Regions from separate parts of the Cryobacterium sp. N21 genome, predicted to be linked through region 4. Evidence: riboswitches for the same ligand, from Rfam matches in the RefSeq annotation. Region 4 holds a riboswitch; each other region holds the start of a gene.
The links. A riboswitch is a leader RNA that binds a small molecule or an ion and turns the genes downstream of it on or off. The one in region 4 is predicted to bind thiamine pyrophosphate.
Positions count from the first base shown of each region.

Region 1 (7,226 bases), on a different contig from region 4:
ATTGTTCGTGCCCCCGGAGTTAATGGACGCGTACATCGACACGAGCGTGCGAGTCTCTAGAGCGACACTGCTGGCTGCTGTCGGAGACAATATGCGATGACCGGCGAGCATAATGTCGGCATGACCAAACACTGGACCCCGCTCGCTTTCGTCTACCTGGCGCTGAGCCTCGCCGGGCTCGCCGGAACCTGGAGCTACAACGTGATCGCGATAATTCAGCTGCGCGACTTCGTCGGCGACTGGGTGAACAGTGGGCCGGCGGTGTCGTCACTCACGGTCGACCTGCTCATCGCCGCGGTGGCTGGCAGCATCCTGATCATCGTTGAGGCGCGACGCCTCGGCATGAAGCGGGGCTGGCTCTACGTCGTTCTCTCGGGTCTAACGGCCTTCGCCTTCACCTTTCCGCTGTTCCTCGCGATGCGCGAGCGCACCCTGGCGGCGGCGCGTACGCCAGCGGCGCGACCGCCCTTGACCTGACCGCTCAAGCCCTGGCCGGTACAGCGCGCAGCCCGATTCTTGCTTAACGACACGGCAAGTGATTGACTTACCGACATGGAATCTGAAAGTGCAACCACGGCGGTGGCGGCGTCGGCGCGCGCCGCGCTCGCCGGCATCGCGACGGACCGGCGGCGGCTCGGACGATGGCTCAAATCGCAGACCTGGTGGACCGCTCCGGCGCAGGCCCTTGCCATCGCAGCCCTGATCGCGTCGCCGGCTGCGGGTGTCGCCTTCGGAATGATGATGGTGTCGGCCGGTGCTTGCCTCACACTTTTCGGCATTGATCATCTCGTGCGTAAGCAGATGCGCCTGGTGAAGATTCCCGGCCCGGCCGGCCCACTGAGCCTGATGATTCTCATTGTGCTGAGCGTCGTCATGCTCGGAGCATTCGTGCTCTCGATCGTGTTCGAGGTCACTGACCAGCGCGCCTGGATTGTCCTGACCACTGCGGTCGTCTTCGTCGTAGCCCTCGTCAGCTCAGCACTCTATGACCTCGCGAACGCCCGGGAACTGCTCCGTGGCTGCTGACCCCCGATTCGACGACGCAATCCACGCGCCAACCCGTCTGCGGTTGTGCGCGCTTCTTCGGGCGACCGGCGCCGCGGAATTCACCACCATCGCCGCCACATTGGAACTGACCGAGGCGACGCTCTCGAAGACCATCCGCAACCTGATCGAGCTCGACTACGTAGTGACCGTGAAACAAGCCTCGCCAGCACGAGCGGATGCCCGCCGCACCACCAGCGTGGCCCTCACCCGGCGCGGCAGCGCGGCCATCGACGGCCATCTGGCGGCGCTCCGCGAGCTGTCGGCCGAAGCCCCGACTAGCATGACATTATTATGACTAACCGCCGTGGTATCACCATGGTGATATGGAACTCGGACAGTACGTCAACGACCTGCAGCACCAGCTAGCGGATGCCGCCGACAACGGCAGCGCAGACACGCGCGCTGCGACCGAGCGACTTGCTGCCGGGCTCGATGCGGCAACGCGGCTCGTGCTGCTCGACGTGCTGTCGGCGGCGGCCGCCGAGATCACCCGTGACCTCGCCCCCGGACCGGTCGACCTGCGGCTGCGCGGGCGCGAGATCGAATTCGTGGTGACCCAGTCGAGTATCGAGGTAGACGGCGACGAGCGACCCGCGGCATCCGTCGATCTTGACGACACGAGCACCTCGCGCACGACGCTGCGCCTGCCCGACGCCCTCAAAGCGCGGGTGGACGACGCGGCCGCCGCCGACGGACTGTCGGTCAACACTTGGCTGGTGCGTGCGGTCGCCGCCGCCGTGCAACCCCGGCAACGCCGCTCCGCGCAGCGCACGCTGCGCGCCGGCGACAATTTCGCGAGCTGGGCGCGCTAAGGCGCCCACCCGCAGCAACAGCCGGCCCCGCGAACCCGCAGGGCCACACCGACACGCCTCCAGAAAGGCAGCTTCAGCATGCCCACCTACGACACACCGACCCCGATCGACCTGGCCATCAACCTGCCCGTCGGCGCTATCGAGATCTTCGCGAGCGACCACGGTCAGATCCGGGTCGGAACGGTCTCCGGCCACGCCGTACTCAAGGCGTCCCACGGCAGCGTGCAGATCGACGAGGTCGGCGGTGACCTCGACGCGAAACTGTCCTACGGCGATCTGGAAATCACGCGAGCGCAGGCATCCGTTTCGGCCAAAACCGCGTACGGAAGCATCCAGCTCCGCGAGGTTTCACGCGGTTCCGTGCAGGTCGAGAGCGGATTCGGCCAGGTCACCATCGGCGTCAAGCCGGGCGTGCCGGCCTGGCTCGAACTGTCGTCCAAAGACGGTCACGTGCGCAATGAGCTCGACGACGTCGACCTCGCAGTGAGCGCGGGCACCGTGACCGCCCTGCTCGGCCCGAACGGCGCCGGCAAGACGACGGCCGTGCACATCCTCAGCACGCTGCTGCGGCCAGACGGTGGCATGGCGTTCGTGAACGGATGCGACGTTGTGCGCGACCAGGACGGCGTGCGCGCCGTGATTGGCCGCACCGGCCAGTTTTCGGCGGTCGACAAGCTCCTGAACGGCGAGGAAAACCTCTTGTTGATGGCGCGCCTTCGCCACCTCGGAGCGAAGCAGTCGAAGACCCGAGTGGCCGAACTGCTCGAGCAATTCGACCTCGTCGACGCCGCCCGCAAGCCGCACCCTCGTTCTGGTCGTCGGCGTGGCCATCGGCTTTCGCCCCACCGCGACACCGCTCGAGTGGATGGCCGTCGCCGGCGTGATCGCGCTCGTCGCCTACTCGATCAGCTGGCTGGGCGTGGCCATGGGCATCCAGGCGAAGAGCGTCGAGACGGCGAGCAATATGCCCCTCGTTCTCACCGTGCTGCCGCTCTTCGGCAGCGGCTTCGTGCCGACCGACTCGATGCCGGTGTGGCTGCAGTGGTTCGCGCAGTACCAGCCCTTCACTCCGTTCATCGAGACAATTCGCGGGCTGCTGCTCGGCACCCCACTCGGCTGGAACCCCGTGTTCGCCATCGGGTGGTGCGTCGTGATCGTGGCCGCCAGTTACGGCTGGTCACGGGCGCTCTACGAGCGCAAATCGGTGCACTAGATCCGTGTTACCAGGGCAGGCGGTTGCGGCCGCCCGCCCCCTTGTGTACTGACGGCCGGCGCGCGTATAGGCTGGAGTCTTGACACGGGGTGCCGCACATACTGTGCGTGCTGAGATCAATACCCGTTGAACCTGTCTAGTTAGTACTAGCGAAGGAATGTCACGGATGATCGATCGTACCCGGCTTGCCCTGCGGCAGATTCCCCGAGTCCTCAGTATCGCGGGTACCGATCCGACCGGCGGTGCCGGCATCCAGGCCGACCTCAAGAGCATCGCGGCCAACGGCGGCTACGGAATGGCTGTGGTGAGTGCGCTGGTGGCGCAGAATACGCGCGGCGTGCGTTCGGTTCACATCCCGCCGATCGATTTTCTGCGCGAGCAATTGAACGCCGTGAGTGACGATGTAACCATCGACGCCGTGAAGATCGGCATGCTTGCGCAGCTCGATGTGATCACCGAGGTGCGCGACTGGCTCTTCCGGTGCCGTCCGCCGCTGGTCGTACTCGACCCGGTGATGGTGGCAACGAGCGGCGACCGCCTGCTCGACCCGGCAGCCGAGCAGGCGCTGCGCGACCTGATTTGCCACGTTGACCTGGTCACGCCCAACGTTCCCGAGCTGGCCGTTCTGCTCGCTGAGCCGCCGGCCGCCAACTGGGCGGAGGCCCTCGCGCAGGGCAAACGATTGTCGGACAGCACGGGTGCTACCGTACTGGTCAAGGGCGGCCATCTCAACGAAACGAGCTGCCCAGATGCCCTAGTCAACACCCACGGGCTGCTTGCCCAGTGCGTGGTCGAGGTCGCCCTGCCGCGCATCCGCACCACAAACACCCACGGCACCGGATGCTCACTCTCCTCGGCGATGGCCACGGTGCAGGCCAGAACCGGTAACTGGGCGAAGTCCCTGGCCGAAGTGAAAGACTGGCTCCACGACGCCCTGGCCCACGCCGACGAGCTCGAGGTCGGGCAGGGAAACGGGCCGATCCACCACTTTCATCGACTTTTCGACCGTGCGAATTCTGCCCTGATTGCGGGCATGAGATGAACGGGGCGACGACGTGGGCGCGACTAGCCGAGCGGCGGGAGGCTGGCGAGAAGCCGCTCGGCGGCATCCGTCGGGTCATCGGCGGCGGTGATCGCGCGCACCACGACCACCCGGGTGGCGCCGGCTTCGACCACCTGGTCGATGGTACCGAGGTCGATCCCGCCGATCGCAAACCACGGGCGAAGGCTGCCAGCGGATGCGCTCTGCTCGGCCGCATAGCGCAGCAGACCGGTTCCGACCGCTGCCCGACCGGGTTTGGTGGGCGTGGCCCAGACCGGGCCGACGCAAAAATAATCCAGACTGTCAGCGACGAGAGCGGCATCCACTTGTCCGGTGGTATGGGTCGACAAGCCGATGCGGGCCGCGTCGCCGAGCAGCGTACGGGCGGCGGGCAGCGGCAGGTCCGTCTGGCCGACATGAAAAACCGGCGCTCCAGCGAGAACGGCGATATCCGCGCGGTCGTTGACCGCCCAGAGCCGGGCGTGTCGGTCGGCGACCGAACGCAGAATCTCAAGATAGTCGAGCTCCTCGGCGGCATCGATGGTCTTGTCCCGCAGTTGGATGATGTCGACCCCGCCGGCGAACGCGGCCGTCACGAAGTCGGCGAAATCGCCGCGCTCCGTACGGGCATCGGTGCAGAGATACAGCCGGGCGGTGATCGGGTCCATGCGACCAACCCTAAAGGGCTTCAGCCCGGCCTCGGTGCAGACCATGAGTGAGCGGCGCGCACAGCGTACGGTCGACGTAGCCGTCATCGGCGGCGGCGTGATCGGGCTCGGCATCGCCTGGGCTGTAGCGCAGTCCGGCCGCACGGTGGCCGTCATTGACCCGGATCCGGCCGGTGGTGCCACTTTTGCTGCGGCCGGAATGCTCGCCGCGGTCAGCGAACTGCACTACCAGGAGGAGGCGTTGCTCGAGCTCATGCTTGCCTCCTCGAACCTGTATCCCGGCTTCATCGACTCGCTCGCGCCCGACAGCTACCTGACCGGTTACCAGCGTACGAGAACCCTGAATGTGGGCGCAGACGCGGCCGACCGGCAGGCGCTCGCCGACCTGCGCGGCGTGCAGGTAGTCAACGGACTGGGCGTCGAGGCCATCACCGTTCGCGCAGCGCGGGTGCTCGAACCGTTGCTCAGCCCCCAGATTTCTGGCGCCTTTGTGGTGGAGCAAGACCATCAGGTCGACCCGCGCCGGCTCACCGAGTGCATCCAGTTGGAGCTCGCGCGCCACGGCCAGGACGCCGTCATACGCGTGCAGGCCAGCGGGTTGCTGCACGAGAATTCAGCGGATGCCTCCTCCCGCGTCACCGGCGTCGCCCTTTTCGACGGCTCAACGGTCACAGCCACTGAGGTGGTCGTGGCCAACGGGCTCGGAGCCGCAGCACTGGGCGGGCTGCCCGAACACCTCAACCTGCCGCTTCGCCCGGTCTACGGGGACATCCTTCGGCTGCGGGTGCCCGAGCACCTGCAACCCCTGCTCACCTGCACCGTTCGCGGACTGGTGCACGGTGTGCCGGTGTATCTGGTTCCGCGCACCGACGGAACGCTCGTGATCGGAGCCACCCAGCGCGAAGACGGCTCGGGCGTGGTGTCAGCCGGCGGCGTCTATCAGCTGCTGCGAGACGCCCAGGTGCTGCTGCCCGCGGTCAGTGAACTCGAACTGATCGAAACGACCGCCCGCGCCAGGCCCGGAACCCCCGACAACGCGCCGCTCCTCGGTCGCGTCGGGGGCGCTGACGGTGACATTTCCGGCCTCATTGTCGCCACCGGATTCTTCCGCCACGGCGTACTGCTCACCCCGGTCGCCGCCGAGCGCTGTCTCCAGCTCATCGAGGGAATTGCCGACGATCGGTGGCGGGCCTTTCGACCGGACCGATTTTCGAGCCGCGCTCCCGCATCCGTTTCACTGAAAGGAGGCCACTCGTGACCGTAACCATCGCCGTGAACGGCCAGCGACGATCTGTTCAACCGGGCAGCACCGTGACCGACCTCGTGGCCGAGATCACCGGCCGGGCCATCGCGACCGACGGCCATGCAGTCGACGGAAGCCGCGTCGGGGTGGCCGTGGCCCGCAACGCCGCGGTCGTTTCGCGCAGCCTCTGGTGGTCGACCGCGGTGACAGCGGGCGATGAGATCGAAATCGTGACCGCGGTGCAGGGAGGATGACCGTGCCGACGACCCCGGACAGCCTCGTCATTGACGGCGTTGAGCTGACCTCACGCCTGATCATGGGCACCGGGGGAGCCCCGAGCGTCGATGGTCTCGGGGCTGCACTGCGTTCCTCCGGAACCGAACTGACCACCGTCGCGATGCGGCGCCACAGTGTGGCCGCCACCGGTTCGCTGTTCGAGCTGCTGATGGAGAATTCCATCCGCGTGCTGCCCAACACGGCCGGCTGTTTCACCGCTCGCGAGGCCGTGCTCACCGCCGAGCTGGCGCGGGAGGCGCTTGCGACCGACTGGATCAAGCTCGAGGTCATCGCCGACGAGCAGACCCTGCTGCCCGATGCGGTCGAGCTGGTCGAGGCCACCGAACAGCTCGTCGCGCGGGGCTTCACGGTGTTCGCCTACACGAATGACGACCCCGTGCTCGCGCTGCGGCTCGAACACCTGGGCGCTGCGGCCGTGATGCCGCTCGGGGCGCCGATCGGCACAGGCCTCGGCATTCTCAACCCGCACAATATCGAGCTGATCGTGGCCCGCGCCGGCGTTCCCGTGGTGCTGGACGCCGGAATCGGCACCGCCTCTGACGCGGCCCTCGCGATGGAGCTGGGCTGCGATGCCGTGCTGCTGGCCACCGCGGTGACGCGCGCGCAGAACCCAGTTCTCATGGCTGACGCCTTCCGGCACGCTGTGATCGCTGGCCGTCGTGCCTCCTTGGCCGGCCGCATCCCGCGGCGTGAGCTGGCCCTGGCGTCGTCACCGATGGCCGGGCGGCCCGACCTGTGAAGCGGATGCTCGCACCACTCGTCGAACCCGGCGCGGCCCTCACGGCGGCCGAGCGCGAGCGGTACTCGCGCCACATTCTGCTGCCCGAAATTGGCCCGCTCAACCAACGCAGGCTGAAGAATGCGCGCGTGCTCGTGATCGGCGCCGGCGGTCTCGGCTCGCCGG
Region 1 covers NZ_PJJQ01000029.1:138,847-146,072, forward strand. The annotation lists gene CXY77_RS05725 (DUF2834 domain-containing protein) at 121-477, shown strand; gene CXY77_RS05730 (hypothetical protein) at 553-1,026, shown strand; gene CXY77_RS05735 (transcriptional regulator) at 1,016-1,342, shown strand; gene CXY77_RS05740 (histidine kinase) at 1,371-1,859, shown strand; partial or broken gene CXY77_RS20585 (ATP-binding cassette domain-containing protein) at 1,938-2,600, shown strand; gene CXY77_RS05750 (ABC transporter permease) at 2,683-3,072, shown strand; TPP riboswitch at 3,148-3,247, shown strand; gene thiD (bifunctional hydroxymethylpyrimidine kinase/phosphomethylpyrimidine kinase) at 3,239-4,114, shown strand; gene thiE (thiamine phosphate synthase) at 4,138-4,782, opposite strand; gene thiO (glycine oxidase ThiO) at 4,826-6,040, shown strand; gene thiS (sulfur carrier protein ThiS) at 6,037-6,279, shown strand; gene CXY77_RS05775 (thiazole synthase) at 6,276-7,061, shown strand; gene moeB (molybdopterin-synthase adenylyltransferase MoeB) at 7,067-7,226, shown strand, end outside.
Region 1: it holds a riboswitch for thiamine pyrophosphate, as region 4 does, so the genes downstream of both, thiD (bifunctional hydroxymethylpyrimidine kinase/phosphomethylpyrimidine kinase) here and CXY77_RS16745 (3-oxoacyl-ACP reductase) in region 4, are expected to answer to the same signal.

Region 2 (7,226 bases), on a different contig from region 4:
CTGTATGACGGGGTCGCCCTCACCGAGCGCGGCCAGTACGGCTTTGGTGAGATGCCCGATCGTATTGTGCTGTATCGTGAGCCGCTTTTGGCGATCTGCGAAACCCTGGACGACCTGCACGATGAAATTCACATCACCCTGGTGCATGAAATCGCCCATTTCTACGGCATTGATGACGACAGGCTGCACGAACTCGGCTGGGGCTGACTCCGAGCGGTCTAGCCTTGAAGAATGAGCTCCTTCCGTCCCGGCCGTCTCGTTGGCATTCTGGTCGGAACCGTGGTGATCCTCGGTTTCGGCGTCTACGGCCCCGCGACGCTGCTGGGGCCCCTGCCACCGGTCACCGCCTTCACGGTCACGCCCGCCGCCACGGCCACGGCACCCACTCCCCCGGTGCTTCCCGCCAACGGCGCGAGCGCAATCACCGTTCTCGCCGCCACGACCAGCGACGCGTCCGGCACGACGTCAACCCGCGCGGAGGGTTCGCAACCTTCGGCGCCGATCGCGGTCGCGGGCACGGCCGAGGCGCTTCCCCTGGCCTCCATTGCCAAAGTGGTGACCGCCCTCGTCGTTCTCGACGCGAAACCGATTGTGGCGGGCGAGTCTGGCCCGATCGTGACGCTCACGGCCGCCGATTTTCAGAGCTACCTCGACTACGACAAGGCCGGAGCGCGCTCGGTCGCTGTCTTCGCCGACGAGCAGTGGGCCGAACTCGAGCTACTGCAGGCGCTGCTGCTCGGATCGAGCAACAATCACGCCGATACCGTGGCCCGCTGGGCGTTCGGTTCGGTCGACGCCTACGTGGTGGCTGCCAACGCCTGGCTGTCCGACAACGGGCTGACCGGCACCTCCGTCGTCGACGCCACCGGGCTGCACGATGCGAGCGCCGGAACCGCCACCGATCTGGCCCACCTCGCCGGCCTGGCCGCGACCGACCCGATCGTGTCTTCGATGCTGGCCAGTCCTGCAACCGCTTTGGCGAACCGTCGCGGAGTGCAGAATACGACGTCGTACTTGCCCGAGGAGGGCATCACAGGCGTTTCGCGCAGCTATACGGATGCCGCCGGGGTCTGCTTTCTGTTCACCGCCACGGTCAGTGACGGCGCCTCAAGTTTCACGTTCTCCGGTGCGTTTATCGGTGAGCCGACCTATGATGCGCTCACGGCAGACCTGACCGCCCTCATGGCGAGCGCGCGGGCTGGCGTGGGACCGCTGCCGGTTCTGGCCGCCGGCGATGCCTATGCCACGTTCGAATCGGCGTGGGGCGATGAGGCCTCGGCCGTGGTCGGGGTGTCGCGCACCCGCTACGCCTGGCAGGCCACGACTCCCGAGGCCGCAACGGTCGAGCTCAAGGACTTCGCCACGGCCCGCACCGGCGCGAACGTGGGCCAGGTGCGGCTCACCGTTGCCGGGGAGAAACTCTCGGCGGCGCTGAAACTGGACCAGGGCATCGCCGACCCGGGGCCGGGCTGGCGGCTGCTGCATCCGATCGTGATGATCACGGCCCTGCTCGACCAGTAGTTCTACAGCGGCTCAACCTCGGTGTCGATGGGGTCGCTGTCGCCCTGGTCGAAGGCGTACCGTACGCGGAGTTGCCCGCTCACGTCACGTTCGTCGACCTCGTCGTACCAGAACACCGACTCGAGGCCGCCGACGGCGGCAACCATGCTGATGCGGGGCGCGTGTTTTCCCCGCACGAGCGCGCGGGAATCGATCTGACCCTCAAGCGGGCCGTCGATGAACTCGGCGATGTACAGGGTCGGGGTGTCACTGTCTGGGCTCATGGAAGCCAATCTAGTCCCGTGTGGCCTGCAGGCGAACCGTTGCCCGAATCTCGGGCGTTTCCCGTGAGAGGTAGCTGGCCCATTCCTGCTGCCACTGGTCCCAGTGGCTTCGAAAGGCTTCGCCGTCGCGACCCAGCGCGCGCCGTTTGCGCAGCTCGTCGTCCGCCGCAAGCCAGACACGCACGTCGCTGAGCGCTTCGTGCCGGGCGGCGAGGGTTCCGCAGCCCTCCACGATCAGCGGTCGGGCGGCGTCAAGCGGATGCCACTCCGCCGGCTCGTTCACGGCCCAGTCGTAACGCTGCCAGGCCGCGGGGCTTCCGCTGTATCGGGGTAGGAGAATGCACCGGTGCAGGTGCTCGACCGCCGCGTCGAGGCCGTCCCAGCCTGGGTAGATGTCGTCCATCCGCACCAGCTGCGGCGTGTTCGCGCCCGGCCAGTGGGCCACGAGGGCCTCGGCGAGGGTGCTCTTGCCGGCGCCGCTCGGCCCGTCGAGGAGCACGACCGGGTTCGGTCCGGCCGCGGCCAGGGCTCGCAGCAGCGGTGCCAGCAACGAGTTAATATTGGGGCTGGCTTCAGGCAAGAATAAAGCTCCAGGTCTCTGCCCACACCGCGACGCCGATGGCGATGCCGGCGATGGCAAATCCAATGGCGACGAGAGCGGCATCCGCTGCCCGAACGCGCGATGGCCTCGCCCACGTACGGGGCTCGTCGCTGCCGAAGCCGCGGGCTTCCATGGCCGTGGCGAGCTTACTGCCGCGTCGCACCGAGATGACGAGCAGGGAGAAGGCCGGGCCGAAGAACCGGCGGGCGGCGCCGCGCAGACCGCCGCCATCGCCGACCCCGCGGGCTCGCCGGGCAAGTCCGAGCGAATGCCAGTCGTCGATGAACATGCCCACGAGTCGCAGCCCGGCCAGTCCGCCGAGTACGAACCGAGCTGGCAGGCGCAGTACCTGGGCCAGGGCGTCGGCGAGATCGGTCGGGTCGGTCGTGGCAAGCAGAACGATGCCGGGCAGGCCGATCGCGAGCACTCTCAGCCCGATGGCCAGACCCAGCTGGGCGGAGCCCTCGGTCACCGAGATGAAGCCGAACTGCCAGAGCAGCGCGCCGGAGTCTTCACCGTAAAGAATCGTCGTGATCGATGCCATGGGCGCTGCGATCCAGACCGGCGCCGTGCGCAGCCAGAAATGGCGGGCGCTCAGGCCGCACCAGGCGAGTAGCACGGCCTCGAGCAGCAGGGCCACGCCCGCCGACACCCAGTCGATCGACAGCAGCAGCGCACAGCTCACGATGAGGGCAACGGCGAGCTTGGCCACCGGGTTGAGGCGGGCAACCACGCTGGGGCGGATGCTGGGGGTCATCAGGCTCACGGCTTGGCCACCCCCAGAGTGATCGGCGTGCCGAGTCGATACTCCTCATCTGCGAGAGCGCTGACGAACTGGGCGTCGTGGGTGACCGCAACGATTGCGGTGCCTTCGTCGAGCAGCTCGGCGAGCAGGCCCACGAGTTCCTGCCAGGTGCGGGAATCCTGCCCGAACGTCGGCTCATCGAGCACGAGCAGGCGAGGGCGGGTGGCGAGAACGGTGGCGACGGACATCCGTCTCTTTTCGCCGCCGGACAGGGTGAACGGGTTGGCGTCGGCGAGGTAGTCGAGCCGCAGCCGGTGCATGAGCTCGTCGACGCGGCTGGTCTGCTCAGCCGGGCTCAGTCCGAGGGCGTGCGGGCCGATAGTCAGGTCGCCGCGCACCGTGGCGGCCAGAAACTGGTGCTCGGGGTCTTGGAAGACGGCACCGATGCGGGTGAGCAGCTGCCGGGAGCGCCACCGGTGCGGCTCAGCCGGGATGCCAGCCGCCAGGCTGTCGCTCGCGCGCAGCGTTCCGCCGGCCGGTTTCAACAGACCGGCCAGGGTCAGGACGAGGGTGGACTTGCCGGCGCCGTTCGGCCCTGTCACGACGGTGGCCCTGCCGGCGTCGACGGAGAGGGTGATTCCGTCAGCGACAACGGATGCCGCGCGTCGGCCAAACGGAACACGCCCGACCGCGAGTCCCTCGGCCCGCAACAGGCTCTGAGGATTGCTGATCGGGTGCCGCACCGGAAACCGGGGTGGCAGGGCTGGCACCCAGACGCCGGCCTGAGCCAGCCGCTCGCCCTGGATGGCGAGAATCTCGCGCGTCGGCCCGTCGGCCAGCGCACCGCCGGTCGGGTCGAGCACGATGACGCGGTCGACGACGTCCTGCCAGACCTCAACGCGGTGTTCGATGACGACGAGGGTGGCCCCGGAATGGTCGAGAGAGCGCACGACGGCGTCACGCACCTCGATGACCCCGACCGGGTCGAGGTTCGCGGTCGGTTCGTCGAGCAGTAGTAGTCCGGGCTGCATGGCCAGCACACCGGCCAGGGCCAGGCGCTGTTTCTGGCCGCCACTCAGGCTCGACGTGGGATGGTCGAGCGGCAGGTTCAGACCGACCTCGGCAAGGGCACGCCGCACGCGCGGCCAGATCTCTGCCCGCGGAACAGCCAGGTTCTCGCAGCCGAACGCCACGTCGTCGCCGACCCGGGCGAGTACCACCTGGGAGTCCGGGTCCTGCAGCACGAGTCCGACCCGACCCCGCGCCGCGGCCGCGCGCCTGCCGTCAATGAGCAGACTGCCCGTCTCGTCGCCGTCCTCGGCGTCGCCGAGCACTCCGGCCAACGCGTGCACCAGGGTGCTCTTGCCGGCGCCGCTGGCCCCGAGCAGCAAGACCCGTTCGCCGGGCTCGATCCGCAGGTCGAGCCTCGACACCGCTTGGTTGTGGCGTCCGGCATGGCGCCAGCCCCAGCCTCGGGCTTCGATCTGCACGGGCCGAATCTGCGGGCCGCGAGCGGACGCGTGCGACGAAGGGGCTGGCATCCGCTTAACTGATCGCGGCGGGTGCGCGCGAACCTTCCCGGCCGGCGGCGAATCGGTTGAGCGCGCCGGTGCGGGCCAGGCCGCGCACGGCGAGCCAGGACAGCAGCCCGGCGAGCACAGTGCCCGATACGACGGCGGATACGAAGTAGACGGCCTTGAAACCGATATCCAGTGCCGCATAACTGACGGTCGTGTCGAGCAGCCCAACGGCCACGCCGGCGCCGGCGCCGGCGAGGAGGGCGACGCCGAGACGCCAGTTGGCGTACAAGAACAGGGCCAGCACGATCTCCGCGCCGAGGCCCTCGACGATGCCCCAGATGAGCGTGGAGAAGCCCCACTGGGTGCCGATCAGCATCGACACGACGGCCGCGATGACCTCGGTGTAGAGGGCCGCACCGGGCTTGCGAATGATGAGGCCGCCGAGCACTCCGGCAAACAACCAGCCGCCGGCCAACAGGCCTTCGAGGCCGGGCGTGAACGTGAGGATCGCGCTGAGCGGCGACCAGGCGAGGCCCCAGGCCCAGAAGATGACGCCGCTCGCCACGCCAATGACGCTCGCGACGACGATGTCGACGACGCGCCAGCGAAAGTTGCGCGGCTTTTTCGCCGTCGATGCGTCGCGGCTGGACTGATTGAATGATGTCGTTGTAGCGTGCACTGTTCGTGCCCTTTCCGTAGGTGAATACAGGGCACGGGATCGAGAAGCCTCCCTGCGCTGGCATGATCCAGATCAGGTTCGACGGTCGAAGCTTGGTCAGCTTCCTCTCAGCCCGGTGTACCGGACTCCCGTGATCGTGTTCAATTCTAGTGCCCCGCTTAGACTTGTGGCATGGGGATCACGAGATGAGCATCGGCATTCTGCTCGTGCTGGCAGGGCTATACCTCGTATTGATGCGCCGCTTCATTCTGCGCCGCCGTCGTATCGCTGCGGGCCTACCGGTGAGCGGCCCGTGGCACTTTCCGGCTTGGCTGCGGCGTCGGCTGCCACGCTGGCTGCGCCGTCGGTTCACGCAGGGCGGGTTCGCGGGTCGGTTCGCGCGTCGGCCGCGCTGGCCGCGCCGCATCCGCTCTGCGCGCAAGCCGCGCGGCACTCGCCCGGGCCCACCTTAGGACCACGGGCCCAGTCTATAAACTGGGCCCGTGGACGGGGCCCGGGCCCCGTCCACGGGCAGCATCAGCAGGGGCGGCTACTTCTTCAGGGCCCGGATCACCCGGGCCAGGGCGCGGCCGGCCACGAGCAGGAACGGCGCGCCGACGGCGAGCAGCGCGATGACATTCGGCTCGAACCGGGCGGTACCACCCGACTTCACGTAGGCGCCGATCGGCAGCGACACTCCGCCCCCGCCTCCGCCGGATCCGGCACCGCCCTCACCGGCGTCGCCGCCGCCGAAGCCGTAATAGGTGAGCGCAACGGGTACGAGGGTGACGCCGTCGATTTGCACGGGGTCACCGTACGCCGATTTCACACCGGCGGAACGGAACGTTTCTGCGAGTTTTTCCGGGAGGCTGGTCATTCCAACAGGGTAGTCGACTCGTGCCTTATGGGCGAGGTTTGAAGAACGAGGCCGGACGCACGATTCCCGCCCCGAATCGCTCGGTCACGGAGTCGACCGCCAGCTCGGCGCCCCGCCAATCCTCGTCGGGATCCCACAGCCCCACCGATCCCGACGCCGTACCCAGCTGCTCGGCCCGCACCCCGATCAGGCGCACGCGGATGCCCGCCGCGGCCAGTAGGTCGAACGCGGCCACGGCCTCCTCGTAGATGCGCCGCCCGACATTGCTGGGCTCGGCGAGGGTGCGCGAACGGGTGACCGTGCTGAAATCGGTGTAGCGCAGCTTGAGTGACACGCGCCTGGCAACCAGATCGCCCCTCCGCAGCCGCGCCGCAACGAGGTCACACTGCCGCAGCAACTCGCTGCGCAGTCGGTCAATGTCGGTCACGTCGTGCTTGAACGTGACCTCGTGGCCGACGCTCTTCTCCTCCCGCTCGAGCGTCACCGAACGCGGGTCACGCCCCCAGGACAGCTCGAACAGCTTGTGACCGGATGCCTCCCCGAGCGTCCTTTTCAGCACGTCCAGCGGCGCGTGCGCGATGTCGCCGATGAGTTTCAGGCCGAGGCGGGTCAGGGTCTGCTCGGTGGCCGCCCCTACGCCCCACAGGGCCGTCACGGGCAGCGGATGCAGGAACTCGATCGTTTCGTCGGCCGGAACGACGAGCAGCCCGTTGGGTTTGGACAGGCCGGAGGCAAGCTTGGCGACAAACTTGGTCGACGCCGCGCCCACCGAGCAGACCAGCCCGGTCTCGGCGAGCACCCGCGCGCGGATGAGTTCGCCGATCACGGCCGGGGAGCCGAACAGATTGGTTGCGCCGGCCACGTCGAGGAAGGCTTCGTCGATGCCGAGCCGTTCCACGAGCGGGGTGACGTCGTCGAAAATGCTCATCACCCGGGTGGAATAGTCCCTGTAGAGGCCCATGTGCGGCTCGAGCACGATCGCGTTCGGGCACTGCCGCAGGGCGAGTGCCATCGGCATCGCTGAGTTCACGCCGTAGCGCC
Region 2 covers NZ_PJJQ01000028.1:31,110-38,335, forward strand. The annotation lists gene CXY77_RS04415 (metallopeptidase family protein) at 1-207, shown strand, start outside; gene CXY77_RS04420 (hypothetical protein) at 232-1,521, shown strand; gene CXY77_RS04425 (hypothetical protein) at 1,524-1,784, opposite strand; gene CXY77_RS04430 (AAA family ATPase) at 1,795-2,364, opposite strand; gene CXY77_RS04435 (energy-coupling factor transporter transmembrane component T) at 2,357-3,142, opposite strand; gene CXY77_RS04440 (ABC transporter ATP-binding protein) at 3,148-4,671, opposite strand; gene CXY77_RS04445 (ECF transporter S component) at 4,676-5,329, opposite strand; TPP riboswitch at 5,362-5,471, opposite strand; gene CXY77_RS04450 (hypothetical protein) at 5,515-5,781, shown strand; gene CXY77_RS04455 (hypothetical protein) at 5,859-6,185, opposite strand; gene dinB (DNA polymerase IV) at 6,211-7,226, opposite strand, start outside.
Region 2: it holds a riboswitch for thiamine pyrophosphate, as region 4 does, so the genes downstream of both, CXY77_RS04445 (ECF transporter S component) here and CXY77_RS16745 (3-oxoacyl-ACP reductase) in region 4, are expected to answer to the same signal.

Region 3 (7,226 bases), on a different contig from region 4:
GCGAGAACGGAACCTTGGCGGTTTCGCCCTGGTTGAGCAGCTTCGCGAGCGAGAATCCGGGCTCGGCCTGCTCGTCGAGTCCGGCGTGCATTTCGACGAACTGGGCACCGAGCGCGGTGACCTCGCGGGCGCGGGTGACCTTGTCGGCAACGCCGATCAGGTCGACGACGATGCCCTTACCGTGCTTGGTCGCGGCGGCGGCGGCTCCGATGATGGTGCTGTCTCCGGCCGTGCCGAGCACCGTCACGAGGTCAGCGCCGGCGGCGAAGGCGATGTCGGCTTCGAGCTCGCCGGCATCCATCGTCTTGAGGTCGGCGAAGACGATCTTGTCGGGGTGCGCGGCCTTGATCGCGGTGACGGCGCGCAGGCCCTCAGCCTTGATCAGCGGGGTGCCGAGCTCGATGATGTCGACGTGCGGGGCGACCTGCGCGGCGAGCGCCAGCGCGGCGTCGGTGGTCAGTACGTCCATTGCTACCTGAAGCTTCATGGGGTTCTACTTTCTGTTGGGGTAAGCGGTCTGTGGTTTTCGGGACGGGGCCTGGGCCCTATCCGGTTTGTTACTCGAGGTTGGCGTGACGCGGCCAGAGCTCGGCGGCCGTCGCACCGCTTCGCTGCCAGAGCGTGTGGAATAGGGCGTCGCCCACCAGCAGCACGGACTGTTCGAACAGCCCGCCCGAGTACTGCGCCGACACCTGCCCGGCGTGGTCCTGCTTGGCGGCCGCGGGGATGACCACGGTCACCGCGGCGAGGTGCCCGAGCGGCGACTCCGGCGCCGTCGTCAGCGCGAGAATGTTCGCACCCACACCGTGAGCCGTCTCGGCGGCGCGCACGATGGCGCCCGTCGTTCCGGATCCACTCGCCACCAGCAGCAGGTCGCCCTGCGCAATCGCCGGGCTGGTTACCTCGCCGACCACGTGCACGTCAAGGCCCAGGTGCATGAGCCGCATCGCGGTCATCTTCAACGCCAGCCCGGAACGGCCGGCTCCCAGCACGAACACCCGCGGTGCCACAGCGAGCAGGCTCGCCGCGTCATCCAGCACCACAGAAGCGGATGCCGCCCGCAGCGCGTCCACGACGCGGCCATTCTCGGCGAAAATGAGACCGAGGGCATCCGCTGTGGTGGGGGTGGTTGTCGTTTCGGTCATAGGTCAATACTCCACTCCTTCGAGCGGGCGTGCGGCCCGCCAAACGAATGGTTTTACTACCCAAACGAATTGCTCCGGGCAGGCTCCACGGACGGTTCGGATAGGCTATTCGCATGACCTTCCTCGCCGATTCACCCGTGCAGACCGCGCGCAGCATGGCCGCCGAACGCTCCAAGCTCATCGCCGACCTCACCGACACGCACGCGACCACGCTGGAATCCCTGCTCGCCGTGCTGCGCTCGAGCAGCACGAGTGACACCGCTGCCCGCCAGAAGGCCACCGAACTCGCCGCCGCGGCGATGGTCGCCCTGCGCGCGGTGAGCGACCTCGACCGGAGCCTCACCGAAGAACCTGTTGCCCGCGCCTTCGAACGTCTCAAAAATGACCTGCGCCCGCTGGTGCGCTTCGGCGACCTCGACGTGCAGTTCATCGAGCCGCCGGTCAACGGCCGCGCACTGCCCGGCGAAGTCGCCCACGAGGCCAGGGCCATCGTGCGCGGCGCCGTGCTCGCCCTGGTCGAGCAGACCGGGGTCGCGCGGGTGCGCGTTCAGTGGGACTGCGACGGCAGCAACCTGCTGATTCGCATTCGCGACGACGGGCCGGGCGACCTCGACGCCGAGGTTCCGAGCGTTCGCCAGCTGGCCGCCCGCGTCGTGGCGCTCAGCGGAACGCTGGGTGTCGAGGCGACCGCCGGCTGGGGGTCGGAGATGGCGGTGTCGCTACCGCTCGACGCGCCCACGGCATCCGTTTCGGCGGCGGCAGCCTGGGGCCTCAGCCCGCGCGAGCGCGGCGTGCTCGAGCTTGTGGCGTCGGGCGCGCGCAACAAGGCGATTGCCGAGGCGCTGACCATCAGCGAGAACACCGTGAAGTTTCACGTGGCCAACCTGCTGCGCAAGGTCGGCGCCTCGACCCGCGCCGAACTCGCCTCCCTCGCCCGCTGAACGGATGCCCGGCGCGCCGCCAGCACGCCGGCCGCCGCGAGCATGGACAGGACTCACGCTAGGGTGAAGGAGTCAGAAGACACACAACCCACGGGAGCGCGCACCAGCGAGCTGAGAGGACGGCCAGGGCCGTCGACCGTTGAACCTGTCCGGGTAATGCCGGCGTAGGAAGTTCGAGAACATGCGCACAATTGACGAAATCTCCATGTCTGAAACCGTCACCACCGGCCCGATCCAGGGCAGCAGCAAACGCTACGAACCGGTGCCGGCCTGGCCAGGGCTCGAAATTCCGGTTCGCCGGGTGAACCTCAGCAACGGCGAACACTTCGACCTGTACGACACGTCCGGCCTATACACCGATGACACGGCCACGATCGACCTCGAGAAGGGGCTGCCGAAGACCCGGGCCGGGTGGGAACATCCGCTGCCCATCGACGGCGCTGCGACCCAGCTGGTCTGGGCCCGGGCCGGCATCGTCACCCCGGAGATGGCCTACATCGCCGCCCGCGAGGGCGTCTCTGTCGAGCTCGTGCGCGACGAGGTGGCCCGCGGCCGCGCTGTCATTCCGGCCAACCGCATGCACCCCGAGAGCGAGCCGATGATCATCGGCAAGGCCTTCACCGTGAAGATCAACGCGAACATCGGCAACTCCGCCGTGACCTCGTCGATCGCCGAAGAGGTCGAAAAAATGGTCTGGGCCGCCCGCTGGGGCGCCGACACCCTGATGGACCTCTCCACCGGCAAGGACATCCACCTCACCCGCGAGTGGATCATGCGCAACTCGCCCATTCCGGTAGGCACCGTTCCGCTCTACCAGGCCGTCGAAAAGGTCAACGGCGACCCGGCCCTGCTCACCTGGGAGATCTACCGCGACACCATTATCGAGCAGTGCGAGCAGGGCGTGGACTATATGACCGTGCACGCCGGAGTGCTGCTGCGCTACGTGCCGCTCACCGCCAACCGGGTGACCGGAATCGTCTCCCGCGGCGGCTCGATCATGGCCGCCTGGTGCCTCGCCCACCATCAGGAGAGCTTTCTCTACACCCACTTCGTGGAGCTGTGCGAGATTCTGCGCCGCTACGACGTGACCTTCTCGCTCGGCGATGGCCTGCGCCCCGGATCAATCGCCGACGCCAACGACGAGGCCCAGTTCGCCGAGCTTCGCACCCTGGGCGAACTCACCAAGGTCGCGAAATCTTATGGCGTGCAGGTGATGATCGAGGGTCCGGGCCACGTTCCGATGCACAAGATCGTCGAAAATGTGCGCCTCGAAGAGGAACTCTGTGAGGAGGCCCCCTTCTACACGCTCGGCCCGCTCGCCACCGACATCGCCCCGGCCTACGACCACATCACGAGCGCGATCGGCGCGGCCATCATCGCCCAGGCCGGCACCGCCATGCTCTGTTACGTCACCCCCAAGGAACACCTCGGCCTGCCCAACCGCGACGACGTGAAGACCGCAGTGATCACCTACAAGATCGCCGCACACTCCGCCGACCTGGCCAAGCAGCATCCGCGCGCGCAGGAACGCGACGACGCCCTCAGCCGGGCCCGCTTCGAGTTTCGTTGGACCGACCAGTTCGCGCTCTCGCTCGACCCCGACACCGCGCAAAGCTTTCACGACGAGACGCTGCCCGCCGGCCCGGCCAAAGCCGCCCATTTCTGCAGCATGTGCGGTCCCAAGTTCTGTTCCATGCGCATTTCAGCAGATGTTCGGGTGTATGCCGCAGAGAACGGCCTCACCAGCCTCGAGGCGATCGAGGCCGGGATGGCGGAGAAATCGGCTGAGTTCACCAGGATGGGTAGCTCGGTCTACCTACCGTTGCGCGTACTCGGAGCCGACGAGCACTGATCGCGGAAGCAGATGGCGCGGCCAGCGGCACGCGCCGGCGCGCTGGCCGAATTGTGCGTGCGGGCCAGCGCGATCGGCCGGCACGCACAGTTTGACGATGGACACCAATCCGTGAGTCCCGGGCCCGGCCTAGAATATGGGCCCAGTTTCCGGGACCGGGCCCGGTCAGGTCTGGCGCGCACCTGGGTACACTCCGTCTCATGGTTCTCGCCATTCTCGCCTCCGCCCCGCCGCCGCACCACTAACCCCCACTGCAACGTCCAACCCGTTCCCGGCCCGGAAACCATCAGTAGCTAAGCGGTGACCCAATCACCCCAGCAGGGTTTTCCCATGGTGCCGGCACCAAGATTCCGCCATGACTCCCACAAACGCGACGCTGCGTCTGGTTCGCCTCGACGACGGCGCGAAGCATCCCGAAACCACTCGGCAGACGCAGCCCCGCCGCGCCCTGTCCCCGCGCCGCCGGAAGATTCTGATCCCGCTGGCCGTCGTCTGGCTCGTGATGGCAGCGCTGGCCTGTGCTCTGCTTCTCACCGGCACGAAGCCGAGCACCGCGTTTGGCGACACGACCGCCGTCCCCGGCGGGCTCGCCCGCATCAGCGCGGTCATCCCGCTCGAATCCGACGGCTGGGTACCGCCTGGCTCAGCCGACCGGCTCGACAGCGCTGTGCAGCCCGGCGCTCACCGCGTGCGCATCCTGCTCGAACTGACCGCAGCGGATGCCGCCGGTCTGTCTTTCGACGCCGCCGACTACTCCCTGTCCGGTGTCGGATCCCATGCCACCGCGCTCTGGGTCGACCTGAGCCAGCGGGAGGCGGCGGCCGGGACATCCGTTCTGGCAACCCTGGTCTTTGAGATCCCGAATCAGGCCATCGCCCTGGTTCTGGACGGCCCGCAGGGCGCGCGGTTATCGCTCGGAACGGGGCACCACACCGCACCCTGAGAATATCCCCCGAAATTGGGGGTAAATGTCTACTCCACACGCGGCTACCCCCGCCTATCGGCAAGCGGGCAGCATGGTTGCATTCCAACAGTGGAGGTCAGCATGACAACTGGATTCGTCACCCGAGAACAGCCCACCGCGACACCCATAGCCCACTTGAGCGTGCACGTACTTGGAAACCTCAGCGTTCGACGGGGATCGACCGTGCTGCACGCCCATCAGCTGGGCGGGCCCAAGCCTCGCCAGATCCTCGAAATTCTGCTCGTGCACCTGGGACTGCCGGTCTCCAAAGACCGCCTCATTGAATTGCTCTGGGGCGCGAGCGCTCCGGTCGAGGCCCTGCCCACCCTGGAAAGTTACGTCAGCGTTCTCCGTCGCCATCTGCAGCCCGGCGCGGGAAAATTTGGCCCGCTGCAGACCACGACCGGCGGCTACGTGTTGGACCGTGAACTCGTCGACGTCGACCTTGACCAGTTCGACGTGCTGCTGAAGCGAGCGCAGAAGACCATTCCCGGCCTCGCGTATCCCCTGTTGCTGCGCGCTCTGGACCTCGCCGCCGCACCGCTGCTCGGCGACGAACTTCTGCCGGCCTGGGCAATGGAAGCCCGCGATCTGCACGCCGCCCGCCTCACCAGCGCCCGCATTCTCGCTTCGGAAACAGCTGCAGCCCTGCACCGCATCGATGACGCCCTCGATTTCGCGAACCTCGCACTGGCCGACGAGCCGTTGAACGAACGAGCCTGGACGGCCCTCATTCTCGGATTGGAGACCAGCGGGCGCCACGCCGAGGGCCTGCAAGCCTACGACCGGTGTCGCCGCTCGATGCAGAACGAGTTGGGCTGCGCTCCCGGCCCGATTCTGCACGCTGCCCAGCTTCGCCTGCTGCACGCTACGGCTGACGGCGACGGCGACCTGGCCGACGTGCTGTCCGCGCTGCTCATGCTGCACGACCAGCTTCGCCCGTCGCCGACGAGCGAGCCTGGGCGCCCTGCCACCACTTCTTCTTCGCGACCAGAGCCGGTCGCGGATTCCCTCCGGGAGGCTACTGATGTTGTCACGTCATTTCTGCGACGCGCCGTCACTCGTGCCTGAGCCGGCCCCGTCGGCCTCGTACCACATGGGGGGCCAAAGAGACAGGACTCGACAAAAACTCGGGTTGTCCTGATAATGGTCTCGCCAACCGGAACAGCACAGTGTGCTCCGGCAGCATCGAGGCTTAGTATCGGGCAGAGAGGTCCCCGCAGATGAGCGCGCAGATGTACCCGATCGAACCCAGCGTGCAGGGGACCAGCGCGACCGCGTCACTACCCGGCTCCGTCACGGTCGACACAACCCCGATGGGGCAAATTCGTATTCTCATCGTCGACGACCACACCACCTTCGCTGAACTGCTCACCGGTTCCCTGAACCGCGAACCCGATTTGTGCAGCGTCGGCTGGGCTAACAGCGTGGCCACCGGCATCGCCGCCTGCCAGGAATTGGTCCCCGACGTCGTGGTCATGGACTACCACCTACCCGACGGCAGCGGTCTCGTCGCGGCCACAGCCATCCTCGCCCGCGCTCCTCATACCCGAATTGTCATCCTCACCGGCGACCCGGCCCTCGAGGCTCTCGAGCAGGCCGCCGCGATCGGGGTCTGCGCGTTCCTACCCAAAGACGGCTCCCTCGCGACGGTGCTCGACACCCTGCGGCACGCGCGCATCGGCGGTTTCCTCGTGCATCCGTCCCTCGTTAGCCTATTGAGTGCCCGGCGGCGGCAGCGCAGCGAAGAGATCCCCTTTCCCGAGCTGACCAAGCGTGAGCTCGCCGTGCTTCGACTGATGGGCGAGGGCTCCGACGTGCGGGCCAACGCGAGGGTTCTCGGAATTTCCGAGAACACCTGCCGCGGCTACGTCAAAGCCATCCTCGGCAAGCTCGGCGCGCACTCGCAGCTCGAGGCCGTCGTGATTGCCACCCGACTCGGTCTGGTGCCGGCGCAGCATGTCTAGAAGGCGGCCGGGCTCGTCGTTCCAAAACCGGCACGACGAGCATCAGGCCGCCGAACGCTCCGAGGTGCGCGCTGCGGTGCAGCGTTTTCTGCTCATGGGACTCGTTGCCCTGGTGCTGGTCGCCGTGCCGGTCGCCCTCTGGGTGCGCGCGCAGTCCGAGGCCAACGCCATGGCCAACGCGGTGTTGCACACCCAGCGGCTGGCTGACTACTCGCTCGGTCCGCTGATCACTGACGGCGTCGTGGCCGGCGATCCGGGATCCACTCGGCGCCTCGACGAGCGGTTGGCCCCCCGCCTCGCCGATGGGTCGCTCGTGCGCATCAAGGTCTGGGACGCCAACGGAAAAATCGTCTACTC
Region 3 covers NZ_PJJQ01000027.1:48,795-56,020, reverse strand. The annotation lists gene hxlA (3-hexulose-6-phosphate synthase) at 1-487, opposite strand, end outside; gene hxlB (6-phospho-3-hexuloisomerase) at 558-1,145, opposite strand; gene CXY77_RS03920 (LuxR C-terminal-related transcriptional regulator) at 1,259-2,086, shown strand; TPP riboswitch at 2,166-2,274, shown strand; gene thiC (phosphomethylpyrimidine synthase ThiC) at 2,268-3,938, shown strand; gene CXY77_RS03910 (hypothetical protein) at 4,294-4,881, shown strand; gene CXY77_RS03905 (BTAD domain-containing putative transcriptional regulator) at 4,984-5,973, shown strand; gene CXY77_RS03900 (response regulator transcription factor) at 6,126-6,869, shown strand; gene CXY77_RS03895 (sensor histidine kinase) at 6,862-7,226, shown strand, end outside.
Region 3: it holds a riboswitch for thiamine pyrophosphate, as region 4 does, so the genes downstream of both, thiC (phosphomethylpyrimidine synthase ThiC) here and CXY77_RS16745 (3-oxoacyl-ACP reductase) in region 4, are expected to answer to the same signal.

Region 4 (7,226 bases):
GGTTCGCTGCGACCAAACTGCCATCCAGCGAGTCGACCACGTCCGTCCTCGCATGAAATCCTCGCGCCCCTGCCGGACATGCCTCAATATGAGAGTTGTGACCGACACCGAGCGCGAAAAACGGATGCGCAACCTCGTCGCGCTCGTCGGCGACCCTGTGCGCCACTACCTGCACCGCCGCATCGACGCCGCAACGGCCGACGACGTGATCGGCGACACCCTGCTCGTGTGCTGGCGCCGCCTCGACGAGGTTCCCGACGATGCCCTCCCGTGGGCGATCGTCGTCGCTCGACAGTGCCTCAGCAACGCCCAACGCGCCGAGCGTCGTCGCACGCGTCTCATCGGCCGCATCATCGCCATCGACCCGCCGCCGGCCGTTGCGGACGAGAACCCCGCAGCATCCACCGTCGATGAAGGCACCGCCGTGGCGGCCCGCGTGACCGCAGCCCTCGCCGGCTTGCGTCGAGACGATGCCGAGATCCTGCGGCTGTGGGCGTGGGACGAGTTGACGAGCCCGCAGATTGCCGTTGTGCTCGGCGTCAGCGCGAACGCAGCGGCGATCCGGCTGCACCGTGCGAAGGCGCGCCTCAAGCAGGAGCTACTGAAATCCGGCCACTCGACCGGACATATAACTTACGACGAAGGGAGCGAAGATGCACGACGATGACCGTGCGCTGCGCGATCAGCTGCGCGCCGCCGATCCGGCCCGCGCGCTGCCCCCTGCCTCGCCGACGTGGCTCGACCACAGAATGGAGCAGATCATGACCGACCAATCCTCACCCACCACGACCGCCACGCCCGAGACGCCGCGACGCGCGTTCCGGCGGTGGATGCCGATGGCCGGCGTCGCCGCGGGCCTCGCCATCGCCGCTGCAATCGTCGCGCCCCTCGTTCTCGATGGTCCGGAACCCACTGTCGAGTCGCTGCAGCCTTCCATGGGCGGAGGCCTCGCGAGTGGCAGCTGCCTCGTGCTCGAGCCGGCGACCGTCGCGGCGCAGGAGCAGGCGTTCGCCGCGACGGTGCTGCAGATCCAGGGCAACACCGTTGTGCTGGAGGTCACGGAGCGCTTTGTCGGCGAGGTCGCCGACCGCGTGGAGGCGGCGCAGATCGACACGATGACCTCCGACTTCTCAGGCGTGCCCTTCGAGGTCGGCCAGAGCTACCTCGTCGGCGCAATCGATGGAACGATCACGGGATGCGGCGTGACCGGGGCCGACAGTGCCGAGCTTCGCGCGGTCTACGACGCAGCGTTCCCGGGCTGATCCGGGCCCGCGAGAGCGGTCGGGAACGCTGCGTGGAATCGTCCCATCGGCGTCAGACGGTGGGGAGAGGCTCACACAGCATCCGGTTGAACGAGAAATCGCTCCGGGTCGATTCAGGTGGGTACATGATGGGCGTTTGCTTGAGCCTGAACCGCAACGATGGCCATAACTTGTTGTCGCGAGCGTCGGCCGCCACAGCGAGAATCACCTAGCACATAATTTTTCGGGTTCAGGCTTCCTCTGCACCAGTAAGCGCGGTCTACCCACCCGACATCGTTTTACGCCGACCATCGCGAGTTCTGGCACTACATGGACCTGATTGTCGATCCTGTCTTTATGTGCCCGATGAAGGTTAGCTCCTCGTCGAACAACAGTCCCTGCTGTTCACCCTCGCCGACATGGAGACCGAGCTGCAAGCGGCGAGAGGACTGCTTCGACGCGCGGCCTGGCGTCGGCGGCGGACTTCGCGATCGCCGAACCAATTCTTGCCACGATGGGGGCGCGCATCGTGCACTACGGCGACCCGAGCGCCGGACAAGCCGCAAAGATCTGCAACAACATGATCCTCGGAATCTCAATGATCGCCGTCAGCGAAGCATTCGTGCTCGGTGAAAAACTGGGCCTCACCCACCAAGCGCTCTTCGATGTCGCGTCCACGGCATCCGGTCAATGCTGGGTGCTGACCACCAACTGCCCCGTTCCCGGCCCGGTACCCACCAGCCAGGCCAAGCCCGGACGCAGCGGAGCGACTTACCAATCCACGGCTCGTCACTCACGGGAGCTCACATCGCGGGTATCGGAAATTCTCGGACAGCATGGCCCTTGTACTAGCTATGACTACTATCGCAATCATCGGAGCTGGCTCAGGACTCGGGGCCGCCGTCGCGCGGCGATTCGGGGTCGAAGGCTTCACCGTCGCGCTCATCGCCCGCCACCAGGGACGCGTAGATGCCCTCGCCGCCGAACTGCTGGCCGAGGGCATCTCAGCTCACGGCTTCGTCGCCGACGTGCGCGATCCGGCCTCCATCACCCGCACTCTCGAACAGGTCGCAGAGACGCTCGGCCCGATCGAGGTACTGCAATACAGCCCGTTGCCGCAGAAGGACTTCATGCGCCTGGTTCTGGAGACCACTCTTGCCGACCTCGTGGGCCCGATCGAGTTCTCCATCTACGGACCCGTCGCCGCCGTGCACCAGGTCCTCCCCGGCATGCGTTTCCTCGGCGCTAACCGCGGCACCATCCTCTTCGTCAACGGCGGATCCGCCGTGACCCCGGGCCGCAATGTCACCGGCACGTCAATCGCATTCGCTGGACAGGCCGCCTACGCACAGCTGCTCAACGAGGCCCTCGGAGAAGAAGGAATCCAGGTCTCCCAGCTCATCATCGGCGGCCGCATCATCGCCGGCGATCCCGAGAAGGACCCGTCAGCGCTCGCTGAGCACCTCTGGAACCTCCACAGCCGTCGCGATCGCTTCCGCCACCAGATCAGCGCTGACTAGAAAGCGTCGTTCACTGTCAGGACCCGCCAGAGCCGGCACAGGTAGCCGATACGTCGATCGGTTCGGGCGGTCGCAGAATCAGATTGCAGGCGACCTCACCGGTGCCGTTCCAGGCGATCCTGCCACCACGATCGGGGTCACCGCACAAGACGTCGGTGGCGTACAGGGTACGCTGCCGGGCCAGACCGTCAAACGCGGAGTTGATGCTGAGCTCCGCGACGACACAGTCGACCAGCCCGGTTGGTTATGAGTTCAGGACGCGAATTTTCCGGTACCAGGCGGTTGCGTATACTCGTTTTCAGCGACACGGGGTGCCGACTGCATGACGGTCGGCTGAGATGACACCCGTTGAACCTGATCTAGTTCGAACTAGCGAAGGGATGTCACGGAGAATTACGTGCACTGCTTTGGTGCCGGATCTCGTCCTTTCGCCTTACCCAAGGTGAAGAAAATTATGCAAATAGCAAAACAGATTGTCCTGGTCACTGGCGGCGCACGCGGCCTGGGTAAAAGCATCGTGCACGCTTTCGCGGCTCTGGGCGCCCGGGTGGTCATCAACTATCGCAACAGCGCCGCAGCGGCGGAAACCTTGGCTTCCGGCTATGGGCCTGAACACGCTCTCGCCGTACAGGCCGACGTCACCGACCCGGCCCAGGTCGCGGCAATGCTCACGCAGGCGCAGGCACATTTCGGCTCCAGCGTGACAACGGTGGTCAATAACGCGTTGGTCGATTTCAGCTTCAACGGCGACGCCCGCTCCGGCGCTGCCGACATCAGCTGGGACGAATTCCAGGCGCAATTCTCGGGCAGCGTCCGCGGTGCCCTGAACACAACCCAGCAGGCGCTGGCAGGCATGCGCGAGGTCGGGTTTGGCCGCATCATCAACATCGGTACCAACCTGTTTCAGAACCCGGTGGTGCCCTACCACGACGACACGGCCGCCAAGGCCGCCCTGCTCTCCCTGACCCGCACCCTCGCCTCAGACCTCGGCCCGCACAACATCGCCGTAAACATGGTCTCCGGCGGGCTGCTGCGCACCACGGATGCCAGCGCGGCTACCCCCGAGGACGTGTTCGACTTCATCGCCGCCTCCACCCCGCTACGCAGAGTGACAACCCCGGCCGAATTTGCGGATGCGGTACTCTTTTATGCCTCCCCCTGGGCGCGGTCGGTCACCGGGCAGAACCTGGTCGTCGACGGCGGCCTGGTAATGAACTAGGGCAGCGCCGGCCAGGTCAGCCCCACACCAGCTCCACTTCAATGCGTTCCTTATGGGTTGCGGCCACCACGGCGCCGCCTGGCGGCGGCCGCAGTCGCCCATCGAGCAATTGGGAGCTGCCCGGCCCCGTTCGCGGCGTAGGTCCTCGTCCGGCAGGTACTAAAGCCCCGGGGGAGTGACCGACTTGCTAATGCTGAGACCGGGGCGGCGACGGCCGGAAGTCTGCGAGGTTGACCGTGGATCCTGACGCGCGGGCGGTAACCGGCAAGGATTCGGAAATCTCATCGGACGGTAGATCCTTGCGCGCCCAGTAGCTGGCGAGCACCGAACCCGATACGTTATGCCAGACCGAGAAAATTGCCGCTGGCAGCGCGGCTACCGGGTTGAAATGCGCCACGGCTAGGGCGGCAGCCAGGCCGGAGTTCTGCATGCCCACCTCGAAGCTGAGAGCTCGGCGACTGGCGACCGGAAGCCCGAACAGACGCCCAATGTAGTACCCAAGCGTCAGTCCGAGGGAGTTGTGCAGGATCACGGCGACGACCACGAGCACGCCAATCGACAACAGCGTGGAGGCACTGGCGGCGATGACGGCCGCAACCACGACGGTGATGCCGGCTACCGACAGCAGCGGCAAAACATCGAGAAAACGCTCTACCAGGCGCGGCACGATCATGCGCAGCACGAGCCCGAGCACTACCGGAACCAGCACGATCTGCACAATCGACACGAACAAAGCGCCAGCATTGACGGGCAGGGACTCTCCCACGAGTACCAGCACGAGCAGCGGCGTCAGCACGGGGGCCAGCAAAGTCGAAACGGACGTCATCGCCACAGACAACGCGGTATCGCCCTTAGAGAGGTAGACCATCACGTTGGACGCTGTACCTCCGGGCACAGAACCGACCAAAATCATGCCAGCCGTCAGCATGGGCGAAAGCCCCAGCGCGACGGCAATCCCGAAGCCGAGCAACGGCATCACGAAGAACTGGGCCGCAACGCCCAGCAGAAGCGCCCACGGCCGCCTGGCAATAATCGCGAAGTCAACCGGGCGCAGCGTCATACCCATTCCCAGCATGATCACGGCAAGTAGCCATGGGATCGCCACGGTCAGGCCGGAAAATGCGTCGGGGACAGCAAGCGCCAACGCTCCCGCAGCCAAAACAATAACGGCGAACCAACGCCCGACGAATGCGCTGACAGTTCTGATGCGGTCCATGATGAAACCATACCCACAATGGGCAGAAACCTCATGGCCGGCAGGTGCGATTGTGAACAGGAAGCGCGAACAGTTTGCCCACGATTCTGACCGGTTTCAATACGACAAACATGCCGCCTGCGCAACCTCACTTCTCAAAGCTGGCATCTGAACCCCTTGCAGAGCCGCCGGCCTGGTTCGGGTACACGCCGAGCGAGATTAGGTGTGTGCTCCCGTTCGAGGTGGTGAGCTCCACACAGGGATAGTTCTCTTCCGGCGCGATTCCCTCTCGCACAGCGTCAGCGAAGGCGTTTCCTCGATCGAGACAACCGGGTCGAGGTTGATCCAGACGTCGTCGGTCGTGGCACGCACGTAGGGACGGTGCCGGGAGTCATCGCGAGCGGGAAAGCCATTCAGGGCTGCTTGGGCGGCGCGTTCAGCCCGCCTTGCGGCGCGGTGCACGGCGATAGCTGCATACCGTGCTGCGGTGTGTGCACATCCAGTGAACAATAGGCCAAATTTGTGTCATAACGATAGGGTCGAGTAAGTCCCCGCCGTAGCGTGGTGATGTCAATGTCGAAATCACAGGTTTGGCTCGTGGGCGACTTTTTTGGTTGTACCGGGCTCAGAAAAGGACAACCAATTGAATAAGCGCACCATCACCGCGAGCTCCTTCGCGCTCGCCCTGTTGAGCATCGTGGTCTTGACCTCGTGCAGTGCCGCGACCGATACTGCCGCTTCCGGCGAAGCCACTGGAACGCTCATCGTGTACACGAACTCCAACTCTGATGGGCGTGGCGAATGGATCACGGAGCAGGCCGCCGCTGCCGGCCTGGACATCGAGATCGTAGGCCTCGGCGGCGCCGACCTCGCCAACCGGATCGTGGCCGAGAAGAATAATCCCGTGGGTGACGTGGTCTTCGGGTTGAACAACATGTTCTTCGAAACGCTCAAGGCCGAGGAGGCTGTCTCCGCGTACACACCGGCCTGGTCCGGCGAAGTCGACAGCACCGCCGGCGACGCGGAGGACGGCGTATTCTGGCCGTTGGTTGAACAGGCCATCGTTATGGCCTACGACACCAACACGGTCAGCGCAGCCGATGCCCCCACCGAGATCGCCGACCTCTGGGACGGCGACCAGTACACCGGCAACTACGAAGTGAACACTGCCCTCGGCCAGGCGACACCACAGCTGGTGCTCGCGGGCCTTCTCGCTCCCTACGCGGACGAGGACGGCGACCTGGGTATATCCGACGATGGCTGGGACCAGGTGCAGGCATACTTCGGGCACGGTTCCCCTGCCGTCGAGGGCACCGACCTGTATGCCCGGTTGATCCGCGGTGAGGTCGATTTCGGCGTGATTCCGAGCAGCGGTATCACGAGTCGTGATACCGAGTACGGCACGGTCACCGGAGTCATCAGCCCCGAAGACGGTGTTCCGTACGTCACAGAGCAGATCGCCGTAATTAACGGCACTCCGCGCCAGGAGCAGGCCGAAGAGTTCATTGACTGGTTCGGTAGCTCCGACGTGCAGGGCCAGTTTGCGGCCAAATTCGCCGCTTACCCCGTGAACACCGAGGCCCGCGCTCAGGCGCTCCCCGCGGTCGTCGAGCTGATCGAATCACTGCCCAAGCAAGACATTGACTGGGCACTGACCCGGGAGCACATCGGCGAATGGGTCGAGAAGACCGAGCTCGAGTACCTGCCCTAACGGTCATCCGCGCCGACGAGCGCCGACCTCCATCACCCGCCACAAGTCGCCGGGTGCGGCTTCGTCAACAGCCGCACCCGGTGGGAGTTCATATGATTAGATTTGACCACATCGAAGTGCGTTTCGGCGAACACACCGCCATTCCCGATCTCAATTTGGAGGTGAAGCAGGGTGAGTTCTTCACCCTGCTCGGGCCGTCCGGATGCGGGAAAACCACCGCGCTGCGCACACTCGCCGGCTTCATCGAACCGACGAAAGGCGAGATCTATATCGATGGCCAGGCCGCGACGAAGCTTCCGAGCGAGAAGCGCAGCGTGGGAATGGTGTTTCAGAACTACGC
Region 4 covers NZ_PJJQ01000036.1:19,901-27,126, forward strand. The annotation lists gene CXY77_RS16725 (RNA polymerase sigma factor) at 98-667, shown strand; gene CXY77_RS16730 (hypothetical protein) at 654-1,262, shown strand; partial or broken gene CXY77_RS21140 (hypothetical protein) at 1,661-1,729, shown strand; partial or broken gene CXY77_RS16735 (NAD-binding protein) at 1,723-2,010, shown strand; gene CXY77_RS16740 (SDR family NAD(P)-dependent oxidoreductase) at 2,096-2,761, shown strand; TPP riboswitch at 3,059-3,159, shown strand; gene CXY77_RS16745 (3-oxoacyl-ACP reductase) at 3,216-3,980, shown strand; gene CXY77_RS16750 (bile acid:sodium symporter family protein) at 4,168-5,196, opposite strand; gene CXY77_RS16755 (extracellular solute-binding protein) at 5,870-6,886, shown strand; gene CXY77_RS16760 (ABC transporter ATP-binding protein) at 6,979-7,226, shown strand, end outside.